4 regions of the Alistipes dispar genome follow, and region 2 is predicted to be linked to each of the others. Evidence: riboswitches for the same ligand, from Rfam matches in the RefSeq annotation. Region 2 holds a riboswitch; each other region holds the start of a gene.
What was found. Region 2 has a riboswitch for cobalamin ahead of FME97_RS01190 (anaerobic ribonucleoside triphosphate reductase). Riboswitches for the same ligand answer to the same signal wherever they lie in the genome.
Positions count from the first base shown of each region.

Region 1 (4,653 bases), 1.1 Mb from region 2:
GGTGCAGCAGTACGTGGTTCAGTACGCTGCCCAGGCAGTAGCGCGTGTCTTCGGGGTGTTGCAGCGCCATCTCCACGGCCTCCGAGATCGCCAGTCCGAGGCTGCCCGAGCAGGCCGGGTCCTTCGCCAGCGCGGCGCGGCCCGAGGCGGTGCGGTCCGAGGGCGAGGGGAAGCACTGCGCGCCCCAGGTCTGCATCATCAGCCGCCGGTAGGGTTTCTGGTCGTAGCTCACGCGGACCATGTAAACCTCGACGTCGATGCCGAAGTGCCGTCCCGCGAAGGCGATGGCCGAACCCCATTGTCCGGCGCCCGTCTCGGTCGTGAGGCGGCGGATGCCCTGCTTGTAGTTGTAGTAGGCCTGCGGTACGGCCGTGTTGGGCTTGTGCGAGCCGGCGGGCGAGACGCTCTCGTTCTTGAAGTAGATTTTCGCCGGCGTGTCGAGCGCCTTCTCCAGTCCGGTGGCGCGTACCAGCGGCGTCGGCCTCCAGATGCGGTAGATCTCCTGTACCTCCTCGGGAATGTCGATGAACCGTTCGACGGACATTTCCTGTTCGATCAGCTCCTCGGCGAAAACGGCCGACAGTTGCTCCCGGGTGACGGGTTCCCGGGTGACGGGGTGCAGCGGCGGCAGCGGCCGGTTGGGCATGTCGGCTACGATGTTGTACCATTGGGCGGGCATCTGACGCTCGGTCAGGCAGAATTTCTTCGTTTTCATTTATCGTGGATTTTTAAGGGTTTTGTGCAAAAGAAAAGCCCGCTGTTCACTTTCGTAAACAACGGGCTTGTGGCTCGGGATTCCTGCTGACCTATACATACGCCGGACCGCACTCATTGTTCACGAGAGTCAATGAGCGCCACCACCAGGCCTGTATGTTCAGATTTCGGATCATGTTTTCGCAAATATAGGGAATCGGTTCCGGAAATGCAAATTTTCCGGCAGGATTTTCGCTGTTTTCTCCGAAAAGGGTTTCCCGGCGATTCCGGTTGCGCCGTGCGGCATTATATATAGGTGGCCGTCACTCCTTCCACGCGACATGCCCGGCGTCGTGGAAAAGACCGCATACGAGCGTCAGGTATTCGGGCAGCTTTCCCTCCGCGCCCCATTTCAGTTCGATGCCGAACAGTTCGGAGGTCGTGCGGCCGATGTCGAATCCGCACGCTTCGAGCGACGGCCTCACCCGGTCGGGATGGCGGCAGGGGAGCCCTTCCGGCCGGGTGCAGCTTCCTTCGGGGCAGTAGAGGCAGCTTCCGACGTAGGAGAATGCCCGTCCGCCGTAGCGGCGCTCCAGCGCGAGGAGCCTCCTTTCGATCTGGATGCGCTCGGGGCGGAGCAGCCTCCCGGCCTCGGCGAGGGGGAGTCCCTCTTCGCGGGGCGTGATCTTCGCGGCGACGAGCAGCGCCGTGCCGTACCGCAGCCACTCCTCCGCGGGGTCCTTCGCGAAGGGCGGGCAGCCCCAGCTGCGGCCGTAGTTGGGGCATCGGCGGCAATAGGCGGCGATGCGTTCCGCGTCGCGGAAGCGGGCGGCGTATTCGGCGGCGGGAAGCTCGACGGCGAATTCCTCGGCCGTATAGCGGACGGATGCGTTCATGCGGCAAAATTAGTCGTTTCCGCGGGCATCGGTGCGCGGAGCGAAAATTATTTTCCTGCCTTTTGCCTTTTTCGCGGGAAACCGCTATCTTTGTCTCCGGATCTGGTGTTCCGCTCCTCCTGCGGAGGACGGAATGAAAAGGGAATCGGGTGCAAATCCCGGACAGTCCCGCTGCTGTGATGCTCCGTGAGTTCCGAATATCTTCGGCCACTGACCCGCGAGGGGTCGGGAAGGCGTCGGGACGGGAGCGAGTCAGAAGACCTGCCAGATCGATTCGATGCCGGTCGCTCTCGTGGGTTAGGCCTCCGGTTTCGGCGAAGAATTGACATTCGTATGTGTTTCGTTCGGTCTTCGGACCGTCGGCCGCGGGTCGTGCCGATGCCCGTTTCGGGCGGTTATGTCCGGATCGCCTGCGGAGCGCCGGCCGCCGTCCTGCCGCTGCCGGCCCGACTGCTGCTCGCCGATCGGCGTGCTGTCCGGGTGTTTCGATCCGCCGGCACGGGCCTGTCCGACCGGGCGGACAGCCTCCGACGGAACGTGGGAGGACCGTGCCACGGTCTGCACGCTGGCCGGGTCCATCCGGGTGCAGGCGGCGCAGCTTTTGGTACTGGCTTCGGATGAACCCGAAAAGGCGCGGCGGGGGAAAACGGACGCGTTACTGCCATAACGGATCGGTTCGGGAGATTGGTCGCCGCGCCTTTTTTTAAATGCGATGATTATGAAGATCGTTTTCTATGGAATTCCCGAAGAGGAGGTCCGGCGTCTGGCCGGGCGGTACGGGTTCGGACTCTGCCGTTCGTTCGGGGAGTTTGTCGCGGGCGGCGGGCGGAAGATGCTGTTGCAGCCGCTTCTGCGCACCGACGGGGAGCGGCTGGACTTCTTCGGACGTATGGCGCGGTACGGGGCGTCGGTCGATGCCGTCGTGGTCTCCTGCGCCGACGATTTCAGCGCCGTGCACTACTGCTCGCAGCCCGGGAGGTTCTTCTCCGTGAGCGGCGAAGCCGGGGAGGAGGCATTGGAGTACGAACTGACCCGCATCGTCGAGACCCGCCTGGGACTCGTCTGCGCGCACGAAGGGGTGGAGCCATGACGCGGGGGCAGGTCCATGTCTATACGGGCGACGGAAAGGGGAAGACCACGGCGGCCTTCGGCCTTGCCGTGCGTGCCTTGTGTGCCGGGAAGAACGTGTATATCGGGCAGTTCGTCAAGTCGATGGCTTACAACGAGACGAAGATCGCACGGCTGTTCGACGGTACGGACTCCGCATGGGGGCGCGTGCGCATCGAGCGGTTCGGCCGCGGCTGTTTCATCGGCCGGCAGCCGGAGGCGGTCGATGCGGAGCTGGCCCGGGAGGGGCTGAGGCGGTGTGCCGAAGCGCTTTCCGGCGGGGAGTACGGGGTGGTCGTCCTCGACGAGGTGTCCATCGCCCTCGACTGCGGCCTGCTGTCCGTCGGCGAAGTGCTGGAGGCGCTCGCCGCCCGGGCGCCGCAGACCGAAGCGGTGCTGACGGGGCGCTATGCCCCGCAGGAGCTGATCGCCGCGGCCGATCTGGTGACCGAGATGCGCGAGGTGAAGCACTACTATGCGCAGGGCGTCCTTTCGCGCGACGGCATCGACCGCTGACCTCCCCGCCGTCATTCGGCCGCCTGGAGGTCGGCGAACCAGTAGCCGTAGGTGCGTACCGATCCGTCGTCGAGGCGGATGTCGTAGCTCTGTGCGAAAGGCTTTCCGAGCCAGAACGGGACGGCTTCGCGGAAGATCGGGCCGTCGTAGCAGAAGGTGTGGTATTCGCCGTTCTCGCCGTTGGGGTCGGTCCCTGCGGGCAGCGAAGCGACGAAGGCGGCGTCGATCTCCCGGCCGATGGCTTCGGCTCCCAGCCCGTCGGCCATCGTCGTCACGACGACGGTCCTGAGTCCCGACGAGAGGAAACCGCGCATGACCTGCTCCGAACTCTCGCCCCAGAGCGGTTCGACGACCTCGATGCCCGCAGGGGCGAGCCGCTCCTCGCGGTAGCGGCGCACGTCGTGCAGGAAGATGTCGCCGAAGATGAAGTGCGTCACGCCCTCTTCGCGGTAACGGCGCACGGCGCGGTCCATCGCCGCCGAATAGTCCTCCATGTCGCCCTTCGGCGTGAGATCGACCGTGTGGAGCGGAATGCCGATGCGGTCGGCCTGCGCCCGGAGCAGCTCCGTCGGGATGCCGTGCATCGTCGAACGGAGCGTCGAGCGATTGACGGTGGTCAGCAGCGCGACGATTTCGTAGCGCTCCGACCGTATCGCCCGCCAGAGGGCGTGCGCCGAGTCCTTGCCGCCGCTCCAGTTGAAGACGGCCTTGTGTCTGGTCATTTCGGTCGGGAGTTATTCGAGTTTCCGATAATAATGCATCTCCCGGTCGGCGGCATCGAGCGCTTCGGGATGGAATACGGCGATCAGGTCGTGCAGCACCACGTCGGGCCGCACGACGCCCGATTCCCAGTAGTCGTTGCCTCCGGCGGCGTTCGTGCGCCGGTCGCAGTTGTAGATCTCGCCCCGGCGGACGCAGGGAACGCCGGCGAATTTCGGCAGCCGTGCGCGGAATTCCGCGAGCGTCCGGAAACTGCCGGCATTGATCCATACGTCGGCTCCGGAGGCCAGCAGGTAAGCCTTCTCGAGGTCGATGGGCAGCGAGCGGTTCGACGTGTTCTCCCTGTAGATGTAATCCCCTCCGGCATCGGCGATGAGGCGTGCGACGTAGCTTTCGGCCGAGGCCATGAACCACGAATCGCCGTAGGGGGTGTTGATCATCACCTTCGGTCTGGCGGCGGACTCCGCGACCTTCGCCTTCAGCGCCTCGTACCGCTCCGGGATGGGGGCGAACGCCCGTTCGCCCTCCTCGCGCCGGTCGATCGTCTCCGCCACGGCCACGAGCCACTCGGCCTTGCCGAGCGGCGACTCCTCCAGATACTCCCCGATATAGCAGAACGGGATGCCCAGCTCGCGCAGCTTGGGTTCCATCGGGCTGGCGCCGTTCACGCCGAACAGCAGCACCAGGTCGGGACGCAGCGACAGGAGCCGTTCGTAGTCCA
Region 1 covers NZ_AP019736.1:2,096,018-2,100,670, forward strand. The annotation lists gene FME97_RS08820 (TrpB-like pyridoxal phosphate-dependent enzyme) at 1-715, opposite strand, end outside; gene FME97_RS08825 (DUF2284 domain-containing protein) at 1,017-1,589, opposite strand; cobalamin riboswitch at 1,676-1,872, shown strand; gene FME97_RS08830 (hypothetical protein) at 2,308-2,679, shown strand; gene FME97_RS08835 (cob(I)yrinic acid a,c-diamide adenosyltransferase) at 2,676-3,212, shown strand; gene FME97_RS08840 (adenine nucleotide alpha hydrolase) at 3,224-3,934, opposite strand; gene FME97_RS08845 (ABC transporter substrate-binding protein) at 3,947-4,653, opposite strand, start outside.
Region 1: another riboswitch for cobalamin. It lies ahead of FME97_RS08830 (hypothetical protein); the one in region 2 lies ahead of FME97_RS01190 (anaerobic ribonucleoside triphosphate reductase).

Region 2 (4,653 bases):
TCTTCTTCGCTTCGCCGTCCAGCTCGACATAGGTGATATGGCCGCCGCGCGTGATGGCGTGGAACGGCGCCTCGAGGCGGATCTTCTCGACGATCGACACCGGTTCGCGGACATCCACATGGAACGAATTGACGTAGTAGTCGCGGTCGGTGACGCCCGGAATCTCGCCGTAACGCTTGCGGTCCATGCGCGTGAAGCGGCCGCTCAGCCCCTCGGCCGGGGTCGCCAGCACGGAGTAGTTGAGTCCGTAGCGGGCCTTGTACTCCTCGACCACGCGGTTCATCGTCAGAACGGCATCGTAAAGCGTCTGCCACGCCTCCTTCGAGGTGGCGTGCCCCTCGCCGTAGATGGCCACCATCGCGTTGTGGCCGCCGATGAAGCCGATGCCCAGCGTGCCGTGCTTCAGCACGTCGCCCACCTCGTCGTTGGGTTGCAGCGCGCCGCCGCCCTTCCAGACATCGTTCGACATCATGAACGGGAACTGCCGCGCGAGGGCCGTGCGCTGGAACTGGTAGCGCTCGTAGAGCTGCTCGGCGATCATCGAGGCCGTCTTGCGAACCGATTCGAGGAAGATCTCGCGCGCCTCCTTGCGGATGGCGTGCTTGTTGCCGTCGGGAATCAGGTCCGAAGCCTCACGCACCGCCTCGATGGCCAGCCGCGGCAGGTTCATCGAGGTGAACGAGAGGTTGCCGCGGCCCCACGAGGTCTTCTCGCCGTGCAGGTCCTCGAAGACGCGCGTGCGGCAGCCCATCGTGGCCACCTCGTAGCGGAAGCGGTCCGGGTCGTCGATGCGCCACTTCTCATGGCGGTTGAACGGCGCGTCGAGGAACATGAAGTTGGGGAACAGCGCCACCGAGGTCGTGCGGCACGCCTCGACGAGCAGGTCGAAATTCGGCGTCCGGAACCGGATTTCGCCCGCCAGCGCCTTGTCGAAATCCCGGACGGCCGCCCGATAGTCTTCCTCGCACCACGAAACGCCCTCCTTGACCTTGAAAATCTGAATCGGGAAGACGGGCACTTCGCCGTGCCCCAGCCCCTCGACCGTGGCGGAGAGCAGTTCGCGGATCACCATGCGCCCCTCGGGCGAAAAGTCCGTGCCGTAGTTCACCGAACTGAAAACCACCTGATTGCCGCCGCGAGAGTGCATCGTATTGAGGTTGTGGATGAATCCCTCCATCGCCTGATGCGTCTCCTTGCGCGTGGCCTTGTAGGACTGTTCCCAGATACCGCGCAGCTCCTTGTCCGAAAGGCCGATCCCCGCATCGGCGAGGGCCCCGCCCAGCGCGGCGATCCGCTCGTCGGAGAGCTCGATCGTCGGGAGATGTTCGGCGCAGAGTGTTTTGAGCCGTCCGCGGTCCGGCTCCCCGGCCCCTCTGAGCACGCAAAGGAACGACACCGTATCGACGACATGCTTGCGGAAGGTCTTCAGTACGCCCGGAGCCATGAAACGGTCGAAGGCCGGAATCGACTGCCCGCCGTGCTGTTCGTTCTGGTTGGTCTGGAAGACGATCGTGGCCAGTGTGGCGTAGCTCTGGATCGACTGCGGCGTGCGCACCGAACCGTTCTTGGTGGAGAAGCCGCGCCGATAGATGTCCTCCAGATCGTACTGGATGCAGGTCGTGGTCTTCGTGGGATAGTAGTCCAGGTCGTGAATATGTATGTCGCCATCGCGGTGAGCGCGGCCGTGGCGCACGCCCACGAGGTACTTCAGCGCATAGTCCTTCGTGATCTCCGAAGCGAAGGTCATCATCTGCCCGGCGGGCGTGTGCGACGACATGTTGGCGTTCGAGAGGTTGATGTCGTTCTTCTCCACCGTCACGATTCCGTCCATGACCCCCTTGATCGACGAACGGCGGTCGCGCTCGACGTTGCGCCACTCGCGGTAGATGATATAGCGTTTGGCGATCGAGGGATTGAGGCGCATCAGCCGCTCCTCGACCATGTCCTGAATCTCCTCGACCGAAATCTCGTTCTTCGAAATCGCTCCGGCGACCTCCGCCGCCACACGGGCGATGGTCTGCTCCTCGTCCGTGATGCCGCCCGCACGGTAGGCTTTCGTGATGGCGCGGACGATCTTCTCCAGCGAGAAAGGCTCCGTCTTGCCATCACGTTTGATGATGGAAATCTGTGCGTAATCCATTGTAAACGAATATATGTGTTTCACAATAGGCCCCGTTTCCCCGCAGGACCGGACATTGCTGCGCGGAGGCAGGTCTTCTGACTCGCGCCGATCCGCAGACGCCTTCCCGCTCCCCGCAGGGAACAGTGGCTCGAGACGTGTCTGCGGCCTATGACGCTTACAGCAGCGGGAACTGTCCGGGATTCGCACCCGGTTCCCTCTTATCCCTCCGTCCGGCGGACGAAGGGAAACCTCCGCAAGGACAAAGGTCCGCAGAATCCGGAGCAATTCAAAGCCCCCGGCACAGAAGTTTTCAACATTTTGTGAAAGATTCCGCCCGTCTTCCCCCGCATTGCGCTATCTTTGCGCCGCAAACGACAATTACGACTCATGATCCGGAAAATATCCTACACCTGCCGGGGAACCTGCTCCCGGCAAATCGACATCGAACTCGACGGAGAGACGATCCGCAGCGTCGTCTTCACGGGCGGCTGCCACGGCAACACGCAGGGCATCGCGGCGCTCGTCAGCGGCATGCGGGCCGAAGAGGCCATCGCACGGCTCGAAGGCATCGACTGCCGCGGCAAGGGAACTTCGTGCCCCGATCAGTTGGCCTGCGCGCTGAAAACGGCGCGCTGACGCGGCGGACGCGCACCGCGGCCCGGAACCGCAGGCGGGTACGGATTTTGCACTCGGTCTTCACGTCACAAAAAACGAAAGACTATGTATTTCCTATGGTATCTGCTTATCGGGCTGGCGGCCGGATGGATCGCCAACCTGCTGGTCAAGGGCAGCGGCTCGGGCCTTATCGTCAATCTGATCGTCGGACTCATCGGCGGCGTGCTGGGAGGCTGGCTGCTCTCGCTCTTCGGACTCGTGGCGGCGGGCACGCTGGGCAGTCTCGTCACGGCCGTCATCGGGGCGATCGTGCTGCTCTGGATCGCAGCGCTCGTCTCGCACCGTAAAGCGCGCAAGGCATGAGACCGCGGCGCGACGACCGGGAGGCGCCGGGAGACGACGGAGCTCCTCGCCGGACGCATCGACGACGCGACGTCGTGCGGACCGGCCGCACCGGAGCACGTGCCGGACGGCCGGGACCCGGAAAGGAATCCGGACGGGAGGCGGGGACGCCGCAGTCCGGAGCGCACCGCGGCGATCCGCCGCGGAATTTCCTCTCCGGAGAGACCCGCGGCTCCGGAGAGACCCGCGGCCGGACGATCCGGAAAATGCGGCGGACGACAGACAATCAGCCAGCGTAAAAGATAATCTGCCCGCACAAAATTGGATATTGGGATTTTTTACGTATCTTTGTGCCGCTTTCGAGCGAATGTTTGAGCTGTGGTGTAATGGTAACACAGCAGATTTTGGTTCTGTCGTTCTGGGTTCGAATCCCGGCAGCTCAACACGAAAGGGAGAGGTCCGCGAGGACTTCTCCCTTTCGCATTTCCGCACGTAACCGGCGGCCGCCCCGCCCTTTCCGCGGAGGACGGGGAAGCCTCCGCGGAAAGGGCGGCGGGAAACCGCTCCGGATCCCGAGGATCCGGCCGGGTCACTTCACCCTGGACATGAATTTCGCGCGGTCCACCACAAAACGCACGTGAACCCCCTCGCCGATCATTCCTTCGGCATCGCGGGCCCCGACGTTGAAGGTCAGCTTGCGCCCCTCCGCCTCAGCGAGGATGGCCGTGGCCGTGATCTCGGCCCCGAGCCCCGAGGGCTTGATATGGGTCACGTTCATCTCGGCGCCCACGGTGGTCGCCCCTTCGGGCAGCGCGGCGGCCACGGCCCGCATCGCGGCGTTCTCCATGAGGGCCACCATCGCGGGGGTGGCGAATACTTCGAGGTCGCCCGAACCCATCGCAACGGCCGTATTGCCGGCCGTTACGGTCGTCGTGCTCCGGGCGGAAAGTCCCTTTTCCAACATACGCTCTCTCTTTTCGGTGTTACGTCAAACGATTTTTGAATTACCTTTGCCTCCGAACCGTATCCGCTCCGGCGGCGCCCTGTGCATTCGGGATGCGCAGGATGCGCAAAGGTAACGATTTTTCCGATCATGAAGAAACGGCTGGCCCTTCTCCTCGTCGCATGCACGGCAGCGCTCTCCGGAGCGCTGGCGCAGGGCGGCCGCGGCTTCCTCAGACAGGAGTGGATCGTCGAACGGGGCGACTCGATCCCGCTCGTGCACATCCTTCCGGTCTGTATCTTCGACCGTCCGGCGGACCTGCGCCGATATCAGAAACTGGTGCGGGCCGTCAAACGCGTCTATCCCGTGGCCAGGGCCGCCCGCGCCAAGATGGCCGAAATGGAGGGCGAACTGCTCCGCCTGCCGGACAGAAAGGCGCAGAAAGCCTATATCCGGGAGGTCTATCGCCAGATCAAGGAGGAATACACCCCCGTGGCCAAACACATGACCCGCACCGAAGGGCGCGTGCTGCTCAAGCTCATCGACCGCGAGACGGACTATACGGCCTACGAGGTGCTGCGCGAATTCCGCGGCGGATTCGTGGCCGGATTCTGGCAGGGCGTGTCGCGCA
Region 2 covers NZ_AP019736.1:214,535-219,187, forward strand. The annotation lists gene FME97_RS01190 (anaerobic ribonucleoside triphosphate reductase) at 1-2,140, opposite strand, end outside; cobalamin riboswitch at 2,191-2,390, opposite strand; gene FME97_RS01195 (TIGR03905 family TSCPD domain-containing protein) at 2,510-2,758, shown strand; gene FME97_RS01200 (GlsB/YeaQ/YmgE family stress response membrane protein) at 2,843-3,100, shown strand; tRNA gene FME97_RS01205 (tRNA-Gln) at 3,452-3,522, shown strand; gene FME97_RS01210 (thioesterase family protein) at 3,669-4,043, opposite strand; gene FME97_RS01215 (DUF4294 domain-containing protein) at 4,173-4,653, shown strand, end outside.

Region 3 (4,653 bases), 1.1 Mb from region 2:
CGTCCGGTCGTGTCGGCTATCCCGGGGGGGGGACACTCGACGAGCACTTCGCGGCCCGCGAAACGCGAGTCGTCGTCGCGGAACTGCCATTGGTGCGTACGATAGCGGATATTGGGCTGGCAATAGGCTTCGCCGCCCGTATAGAAAGCGTATTTGGCCGCGACGGCGTAGCCGTGGCGGAAAACGACCGGACGGCCCTGCGCCTCGGCGGCGATGGCGCCGTAGCTCTCGGAATTGTCGAAGACCTCGAAACGGAGTCCCAGCGGATTGAAGATCATCTCGACACGCACGGCGGCGACGAGCAGCAGGGTCGCACCGCCGGCTGCCATCGCGTACCGCCGCGTGCGGGGATGGCGGCGGACATAGGCGAAGGCGACATAGATCAGTCCGAAGACCGAGACGATCACCCACTGCGGCTGCACGTAGCCGCGCAGCGACGAGAGGAGGAAAAAGCCGATGAAGGCCGCGGGCAGCAGTTTCAGCGCCCGGCCGACGGCCGACTGCGGCCGCGTCTTCCGCCATGCCTGCACGTAGATCGGCACGAGGAAGGGATTGAAAACCACCAGCATGTTGGCGAGGAACTCGACGACGTAGCCCGGACGGAAAACCGAGTTGCGCGCCGAGAGGTGGTAGATGAACGAAGCCCAGTCGTGGTGGTACTGCCACACGAGGTGCGGCACGAGCAGCACGGCGGCGACCGCTCCCGAAGCGTAGAGCGCCGGGCGGGCGAAGAGCCGCGGATTGGCCGCCAGGGCGAAGAGCAGCACCAGGGCGCCGTGGTATTTGCTGTAAGCCATCAGCGCGATCGCCGCACCCATCCAGAGCCATGCGAGGCGGCGGCCCTCCGAGAAGTTCCGGAACGTCCACAGGAAAACCGCCGACGAAGCCAGCAGCGGCCCGTCGGGCACGGCGATAAAGCCGTAGAGCTGCAACAGGAGCGTCGAGGCCGAAAGCATGACGAACAGCGTCGCATCGCGCCGCACGGCATCCGCCGGACGGACGAGCCTCCACAACGCCCAGAGATAGAGCGGCTGCAACACGGTAAAGAAGAACCGCACGCCCAGCTCGCCGCCGAAGAGCCGCTCCCCGAGCCACACGAGCAGCGCCGTCACGGGCGGATGGTCGAAATAGCCCCATGCGAGCCGCTGGGCGAACATGTGGTAATAGGCCTCGTCGTTGGCCAGCTCCGTGCAGCCCGCCTCGATCAGGTTGGCGCACCACCACACCCCGAGCCACAGGGCAACGAGCCCGTCGGCCCCGAGCGAGGCGAACGATCTTTTGAGCGACTCCTTCATATCGGACCGCAAAGGTAGCAAAATATTCCGAATTTTTCCCTACCTTTGCGGTCGCAAGGTTTTCGCGCCGGCCGTTCTCCGCGGCGCGGATGAAAAGGGAATCCGGTGAGAATCCGGAGCAGTGCTCGCTGCTGTAAGTCCCCTCCCCTGCGGGGAGAAACTGTTTTGCCGCACTCTTTGCCACTGGGACAGACCGGGAAGGCGCGGCGGACGGGACGAGTCAGAAGACCTGCCTTGCCGTACGGATTTGCACCCGCGGGTTTCGGGTCGGAATCGGATCGTCGGAGCGCACCGTTCTCCGGTCTCCCCTCCCTACCGTCCCGCCGCCCCGCCGGCGCGCCGCCGTACCGAACGAACGGTTTGCGGAACATGAAACGGATCATACGATACACACTCCCGGCCGCAGGCTGCCTCATGCTGCTCACGGGCTGCATGAAGTGGGACTACGGCACGACGGAGGAGTTCTCGGCCTCGGGGCGGGGACTGTTCGTCACCAACGAGGGAAATTTCCAGTACGGCAACGCCACGCTCTCCTATTACGACCCCAAGACCAAACGGGTGGAGAACGAGGTTTTCTTCCGCGCCAACGGCTTCAAGCTGGGCGACGTGGCGCAGTCGATGACCGTCCGCGACGGCGTGGGCTGGATCGTGGTGAACAATTCGCACGTCATCTTCGCCATCGACATCGACACCTTCCGGGAGGTGGGACGCATCACGGACCTCACCTCGCCGCGCTACATCCACTTCCTTTCGGACGAAAAGGCCTACGTGACGCAGATCTGGGACAACCGCATCTTCATCGTCAATCCCAAACGCTACGAGATCACGGGCTACATCGAGTGCCCCGGAATGACGATGGAATCGGGCTCCACGGAGCAGATGGTGCAGTACGGCAAGTACGTCTATGTCAATTGCTGGTCGTACCAGAACCGCATCCTGAAGATCGACACCGAGACCGACGAGGTGGTGGACGAACTGACGGTCGGCATCCAGCCCACGTCGCTCGTGATGGACAAGAACCACAAGTTGTGGACGATCACCGACGGCGGCTACGAAGGGTCGCCCTACGGCTACGAAGCCCCGTCGCTCTACCGCATCGACGCGGCGACGTTCGAGGTCGAGAAGCAGTTCCGGTTCAAGCTGGGCGACTGGCCCTCGGAGGTGCAGCTCAACGGAACGCGCGACACGCTCTACTGGATCAACAGGGACATCTGGCGGATGCAGGTGGAGGAGGAGCGCGTGCCGGTGCGCCCCTTCATCGAGTACCGCGACACGAAATACTACGGACTGACGGTCGATCCGCACAACGGCGACGTCTATGTGGCCGACGCCATCGACTACCAGCAGCAGGGTATCGTCTATCGCTATACGGCCGAGGGCGAACAGATCGACCGGTTCTATGTGGGAATCATCCCCGGCGCATTCTGCTGGAAATAACGGATACAGGAAGTATGAGAAAGACGACGGTTCGGATAGTCGCGGCGCTGCTGTTTCCGGCGGCGCTCCATGCCCAGGGCGGCGCGCAGCCGCCGCAGGAGGCCGCCGCGGAGGCCCGGCCCGAGCGGAACATAGCCATCCGCGAGGTTCCGATCTGGGGCCGGCGGCCGATGAAGGAGATCGGCGTCGAACGGACGACGTTCGACTCGGTGACACTCAAGGAGAACATCGCCCTGTCGATCGCCGACGTGCTGACGTTCAACTCCCCGCTCTTCGTCAAGCAGTACGGCCGGGCGACGCTCTCGACGGTCTCGTTCCGCGGCACAGGACCCTCGCATACGCAGGTGACGTGGAACGGAATGCGCATCAACAACCCGATGCTCGGCATGACCGACTTCTCGATGATCCCGTCGTATTTCATCGACGACGCCTCGCTGCTGCACGGCACGTCGTCGGTCAATGAGGCGGGCGGGGCGCTGGGCGGCGTGGTGAAGCTCTCGACCGCACCGGCCGCCGCCGACGGATTCGGCCTGCAATACATCCAGGGAATCGGCATGTACCGCACCTTCGACGAGTTCCTGCGTCTCACGTGGGGCGACGAGCACTGGCAGGTATCGACCCGAGCCGTTTACCAGTCCTCGCGGAACGACTACAAATACCGCAACCGCGACAAGAAGGAGAACATCTACGACGAGGAGATGAACATCGTCGGGTCGTACTATCCGGTGGAGCGGAACAAGAGCGGCGCGTTCGACGACGTGCACGTGCTGCAGGAGATCTATTACAACACCGGCCGCGGCGACCGCTTCGGACTGAATGCCTGGTACATCAACTCGAACCGCGAACTGCCGCTGCTGACGACCGACTACGCCGACGACACCCGGTTCGAGAACCGCCAGCGGGAGCACACGCTCCGCAGCGTCCTCTCGTGGGACCGCCTGCGCCGCGACTGGAAGGTCGGCGCGAAGGCCGGATACATCCATACATGGATGGCCTACGACTACCGCCGCGACCCGGGCAACGGCATCATGACCTCCATGACCCGCTCCCGAAGCAGGATCGACACCTTCTACGGGCAGGCGGCGGGAGAATACGCCGTGGGAGACGAGTGGCTCTTCACGGCCGACATCGCGCTGCACCAGCACTTCGTCCGGAGCGCCGACAAGAACATCGTCCTGCAGCAGGGCGACAAGGCGATCGTGGGCTACGACCAGGGGCGCGTCGAGATCGACGCCGCCGTGTCGGCCAAATGGCGGCCCGCGGAGCGGCTCGGCCTGTCGGCCGTCCTGCGCGAACAGCTCTACGGCACGAAATGGGCCACGGTTCCGGCCCTCTTCGCCGACTACCTGCTCTCGAAGCGCGGCAACGTCGTGGCGAAAGCCTCCGTGTCGCGCAACTTCCGCTTCCCGACGCTGAACGACCTCTACTTCCTGCCGGGCGGGAATCCCGACCTGAAGAACGAAACCGGCGTCCAGTACGAAGCCGGGCTGTCGTTCGCCGTGGGACGCGACGCGATCTACACGCTCTCGGGCTCGGCCTCGTGGTACGACCAGCGGATCGACGACTGGATTCTCTGGCTGCCGACCACCAAAGGATTCTTCTCGCCGGTGAACATCAAGGAGGTGCACGCCTACGGCGTGGAGGTGCGGGCCGACCTGTCCGTCATGCTGGCCCGCGGACTGAAGCTCGACCTCGACGGGACCTTCTCGTGGTCCCCGTCGATCAACGTAGGCGAACCGATGAGCCCGGCCGATCAGTCCGTGGGCAAGCAGCTTCCCTACGAACCGGAGTTCTCGGGCACGGCGACCGGACGCCTCGCATGGCGCTCGTGGGGGCTGCTCTGGCAGTTCTGCTATTACAGCGAACGCTACACCATGTCGAGCAACGACATCACGCTCACCGGACGGCTCACGCCCTACGT
Region 3 covers NZ_AP019736.1:2,101,302-2,105,954, reverse strand. The annotation lists gene FME97_RS08860 (ArnT family glycosyltransferase) at 1-1,316, opposite strand, end outside; cobalamin riboswitch at 1,335-1,546, shown strand; gene FME97_RS08855 (DUF5074 domain-containing protein) at 1,665-2,732, shown strand; gene FME97_RS08850 (TonB-dependent receptor) at 2,747-4,653, shown strand, end outside.
Region 3: another riboswitch for cobalamin. It lies ahead of FME97_RS08855 (DUF5074 domain-containing protein); the one in region 2 lies ahead of FME97_RS01190 (anaerobic ribonucleoside triphosphate reductase).

Region 4 (4,653 bases), 290 kb from region 2:
AGCTTAGCGACCGTCTGCTGGCCGTGATCGACAGCAGCGAGAAGCGCGCCCGGCGACTGATCCGCAAGACGGCGCGCATGGCCACGCACCTCAATGCGGGCTTTCTCGTGCTCTACGTGCAGAGCGACAGGGAGAGCACCGACCGGATTCCGCTGGCCAACCAGCGTTACCTGATCAACAACTTCGATCTGGCCGCGGAGTTGGGCGGCGAGGTGATGCGCGTGCATTCGAATCATTTTGTCGAGGCGGTCGCGGACGTGGCCATTTCCCGCAAGATCAGCCTGGTATGCATCAGCAAACCCCGTTTCAAACTCCTCTCGCTGCTCGTGACGGCCGCGCGGATGCGCCGGTTGCTCAACCGGCTGGCGGGCATGAACATCGACTTAATCATTTTGTCGTGATATGAACCTACGATACAGATTGACATTGGGAATCGGCGTGTTGTTCGTCCTGATTCTGCTGCTCGGAGGACTCTCCGTCGGTTACGTGCGGCAACTCTCCGCCGCGTCCGGGAACATTCTCGCGGACAACTACAACTCGGTGCATTACGCCGAGGAGATGCTCCGGTCGCTGGACCGCCTCTCGCAGGATTCCTCGTCGCGGGCGACGCTCATCCGCAGCCTCAGCCTGCAGCGGCAGAACATCACGGAGGTGGACGAGAGCGAGGCCACGGCGTCGCTCGGCCGCCGCATCGCGGCCCTCACGGACACGGTGACTCCGGACCGGATAAGGCTCGTCCGCAGCGACCTCTACCGGATCATGGACCTCAACATGGCTTCGATCCGCATGAAAAGTTCCGAGATGGAGGCGCGTGCGGCCGACGCCGTGTGGTGGCTGACGGTCATGGCGGTCCTCTGCGTAGTGCTCGCCGCGGCCTTCCTCGTGCAGTTCCCGGCGGTGATCCTGCGCCCGATCGACAAGCTCAAGCGGGGCATCACGGAGATCGCCAACCACAACTACGAGGAGCGGCTCGACTTCGGGGGCAACCGCGAGTTCCGCGAGGTGGCCGAGTCGTTCAACGACATGGCCTGCAAACTCTCGGAATACCGCCGCAGTTCGCTCGATTCGCTCATGATCGAAAAGAAGCGCATCGAGGGGATCGTGAACAGCCTCCACGAACCGATCGTCGGACTGGATTCGGAGCGCAACATCCTCTTCATGAACGACGAGGCGTGCACGATCCTGAATCTGAAGCGCGGCGAAGTGATCGGCCGCAAGGCCGCGGAGGTGGCTCTGAACAACGATCTGCTGCGGAGGCTGATCCGCGAGCTCTACTCCGAACCGAAGGAGGACGAAGGACAGAAGGAGCCGCTGAAGATCTACGCCGACAACAAGGAGAGCTATTTCCAGATGGAGAACATCCCGCTCCATATCGTTCCGGTCGGCGGGCAGCGGAAGCAGTTCATCGGCAACGTGATCATCCTGAACAACGTGACGCGCTACAAGGAGCTGGATTCGGCGAAAACGAATTTCATCTCCACCGTCTCGCACGAGATGAAGACGCCCATTTCGTCGATCCTGATGAGCCTCCAATTGCTCGGCGACAACCGGCTGGGTTCGCTCAACGACGAGCAGAAGGCGCTGATAACGAGCATTAAGGACAGCAGCGACCGGCTGCTCAACATCACGGGAGAGCTGCTCAACATGACGCAGGTCGAGTCGGGCAAGCTGAAACTGATGCCCAAGATCGTCAAGCCGATCGAGCTGATCGACTACGCCGTGCATGCGACGCAGGTGCTCGCCGAGCGGTTCCACTGCTTCGTGGAGGTGGAATACCCCGAGAAGATTTCGAAACTCTTCGTCGATAACGAGAAGATCGCGTGGGTGGTGACGAACCTCCTGTCGAACGCCATTCACCACTCGCCCGAAAATTCGCGCATCATCGTGGGAGCCTGCCAGCAGGACAAGGTCGTGAATATCTACGTGCAGGATTTCGGCCGGGGAATCGACCCGCGCTACCACAAGAGCATCTTCGAACGCTATTTCCGCGTTCCCGGCACGAAGGTGCAGGGCAGCGGTCTGGGACTGGCTATTTCGAAGGAGTTCGTCGAAGCGCACGGCGGCACGATCACCGTGGACAGCCAGATCGGCAAGGGCAGTCGCTTTACGATCTCCCTTCCGGCCTGATCCGGATTTTGGTGTTATTTTTGGTGGCGCCGCCGGCACAAAGCCGGCGGCGTTTTTTGCGGGCGGCGCGCGGTGCATCCCTCCCCTGCCGCACGGCGGCGCGGAACGCCGTGCCGGGCCTCTGCGGCCGGAGCGATGAAAAAAATCGGAAAAATCTTGTCGGATTCGTTTTTTTAGCCTATGTTTGTCTTCGCAAAGGTTTCCTTTCCGCACCCGGCGACGGGCCGCGGCGGGGAATGAAAAGGGAACGCAGTGAAAGTCTGCGACAATACCCGTTGCTGTGAGTTTCCGCTCCGTGAAGGAGCACGAGAGGTTTCGCAATCTTTGCCACTGGCCGCAGGCGCGGCCGGGAAGGCGCGGAACCGGAACGAGTCAGAAGACCTGCCTTTCGCATTTTACAGAGGATTTGTTGCCTGCGGGACTACGGGCGAGAATCAGAACAGCGATTTTCCCCCTGCCGTCCGGCCCGTCCCGGTCGCGAAACGCGAAATTTCGGAGGTGTGCGAATGTCCGTTTTGAATTTTCCGCCGTATCCTGCCAGGAGGATGCGGCTGATTTTTTTATCGGATATGTCAAACTTAAAAAACGGAAGGAATGAGAAAACTGGTTACACTTCTGATGCTCGCCATGCTCGGCATGGCGACGTGGAGCTGTTCGTATGACGACGACGACCTTTGGGCGGAAATCGACGGGATCAGGAACGAACTGGCGGCGCTCAACGAGAAGGTCTCCTCGCTGCGGACGGTCGTCGATGCGCTGGAGAAGAACAAGACGATCTCGGAGGTCGTCGAGACCGACGAGGGGTGCACGATCGTCTTCAGCGACAAGACTTCGGTGACGATCGCCGACGGGGCAGACGCCCCGGTCATCGGTATCGACCGCGTCGAGGGCGTTTACTATTGGACCCTCGGCGGCAAGGGTAATTTCCTGACGGACGACGAGGGGAACAGGATTCCCGTATCGGGCGAGGCGCCCGAGCTGGCGGTGGATGCCGAGGGGTACTGGACCGTTGACGGCGTGCGTGTAGAGGACGCTTCGGGCAAGGAGGTCAAAGCCTCGGGCAAGGACGGCGACGCCTTCTTCAGGTCGGTGACCGACGGGGAGACCGAGGTCGTTTTCGAACTGACCGACGGGCAGACGATCGTCATACCGAAGACCGGGGCCGTGTTCGGTTTCGTGCAGTCGGAGGACGGCCGCGGTTGCTTCGTGTTCGGTTTCGGGGAGCGGAGGACGCTGTCGCTGCGTGTGGCCGACGTGACCACGGCCGATTTCATGAACGTCCCCGAAGGGTGGACGGCATCGTTCGATCTGGCTGGCAGGAGCGTCACGCTGAAGGCTCCGGCCGCTTCGGATGGCGTTTCGTATGCCGGCGGCATCGTCACGCTGATCGGTATCCGCGCCACGGGCGAGACGGTGTTCGCTTCGGCCGAGGTGTGCGCTTCGGTGGATTTCACGGACGCCGGAGGCACGTTCGTCGTCTGCGAGGGCAACATGACCTCGGCCAACGGCATGCTGGTCTGGTACGACAAGTCCGGCAAGGAGTACGAGGAGGTGTTCGAGCAGGCCAACGGCGGCAAGGAGATCGGCAATGTCGTGCAGGATATGTTCATGGCCAACGACCGGATTTACCTGCTTACGCAGAACGGCGGTTCGATGAACGGGGCCGGACGGTTCGTCGTCTGCGACGCCCGGACGATGCGCATGGAGTATGCCGATCCGCTGGTTATCAAAACTCCCGAGGGCAAGGATACATGGCCGCAGCATCTGGTGGTCGTCAGTCCGACGAAGGCCTATGTGCAGTATTCCGAGTCGGGCATGGAAGCCACGTCGGGCATCTGCGCGCTGACGCTGGGCGACGGTTCCGTCGAGGTGGGCGCCACGGTGGAGGGTACTTTCGGGGCGTTCTCCACCGAAGGGGCCGTCAAGACCCGCATGGTCCTCTCCCGCGGCAAGCTTTTTGCCGGATGCGGCCACAGTCTGGTCATCGTCGATCCGGCGACGGATGCCGTCGAGAAGCGGATTACTTACGAAGGCCGTCAGGTCAAAGGTGTCGTCAAGGGCGCCGACGGCAATATCTATTTCGCGCTGGCCGGAACCTTTACCGGCAATCAGAACATGGGCGCCGATTTCACCTCCGCGGCGAAGATCGTGGGCATCGACCACGAGGGCCGCGAAATTCTGAATGAAGAACTGCCCGAGGCCGTGCGGTTCCCCGTGGCCACCTGGTCGCCTGCCGTCGGCATGTGCGCCGACTTCACCGGTCCGTACCTCTATTTCGTGGATACGGACTCCTTCAGCGCGACCACCGTGACACGTTACAACTACGAGACGAAAACGGCCGACGTGCACTGGCTTTCGGCCGGCGAGACCGTTTACGGCATCATGGGCCAGCATCCGACGACCGGAAAACTGTGGGTCGGCATGTCGAATTACGTGAGTTCGAATATCTGCGTGTACGACGTCTCGGGCGCTTCGCCGGTTCAGGAGAGCCGTTTCTCCTACTCCGCGCAGAAGGGCGCGAGCCCG
Region 4 covers NZ_AP019736.1:2,884,683-2,889,335, reverse strand. The annotation lists gene FME97_RS12045 (sensor protein KdpD) at 1-401, shown strand, start outside; gene FME97_RS12040 (sensor histidine kinase) at 403-2,127, shown strand; cobalamin riboswitch at 2,307-2,530, shown strand; gene FME97_RS12035 (DUF5074 domain-containing protein) at 2,722-4,653, shown strand, end outside.
Region 4: another riboswitch for cobalamin. It lies ahead of FME97_RS12035 (DUF5074 domain-containing protein); the one in region 2 lies ahead of FME97_RS01190 (anaerobic ribonucleoside triphosphate reductase).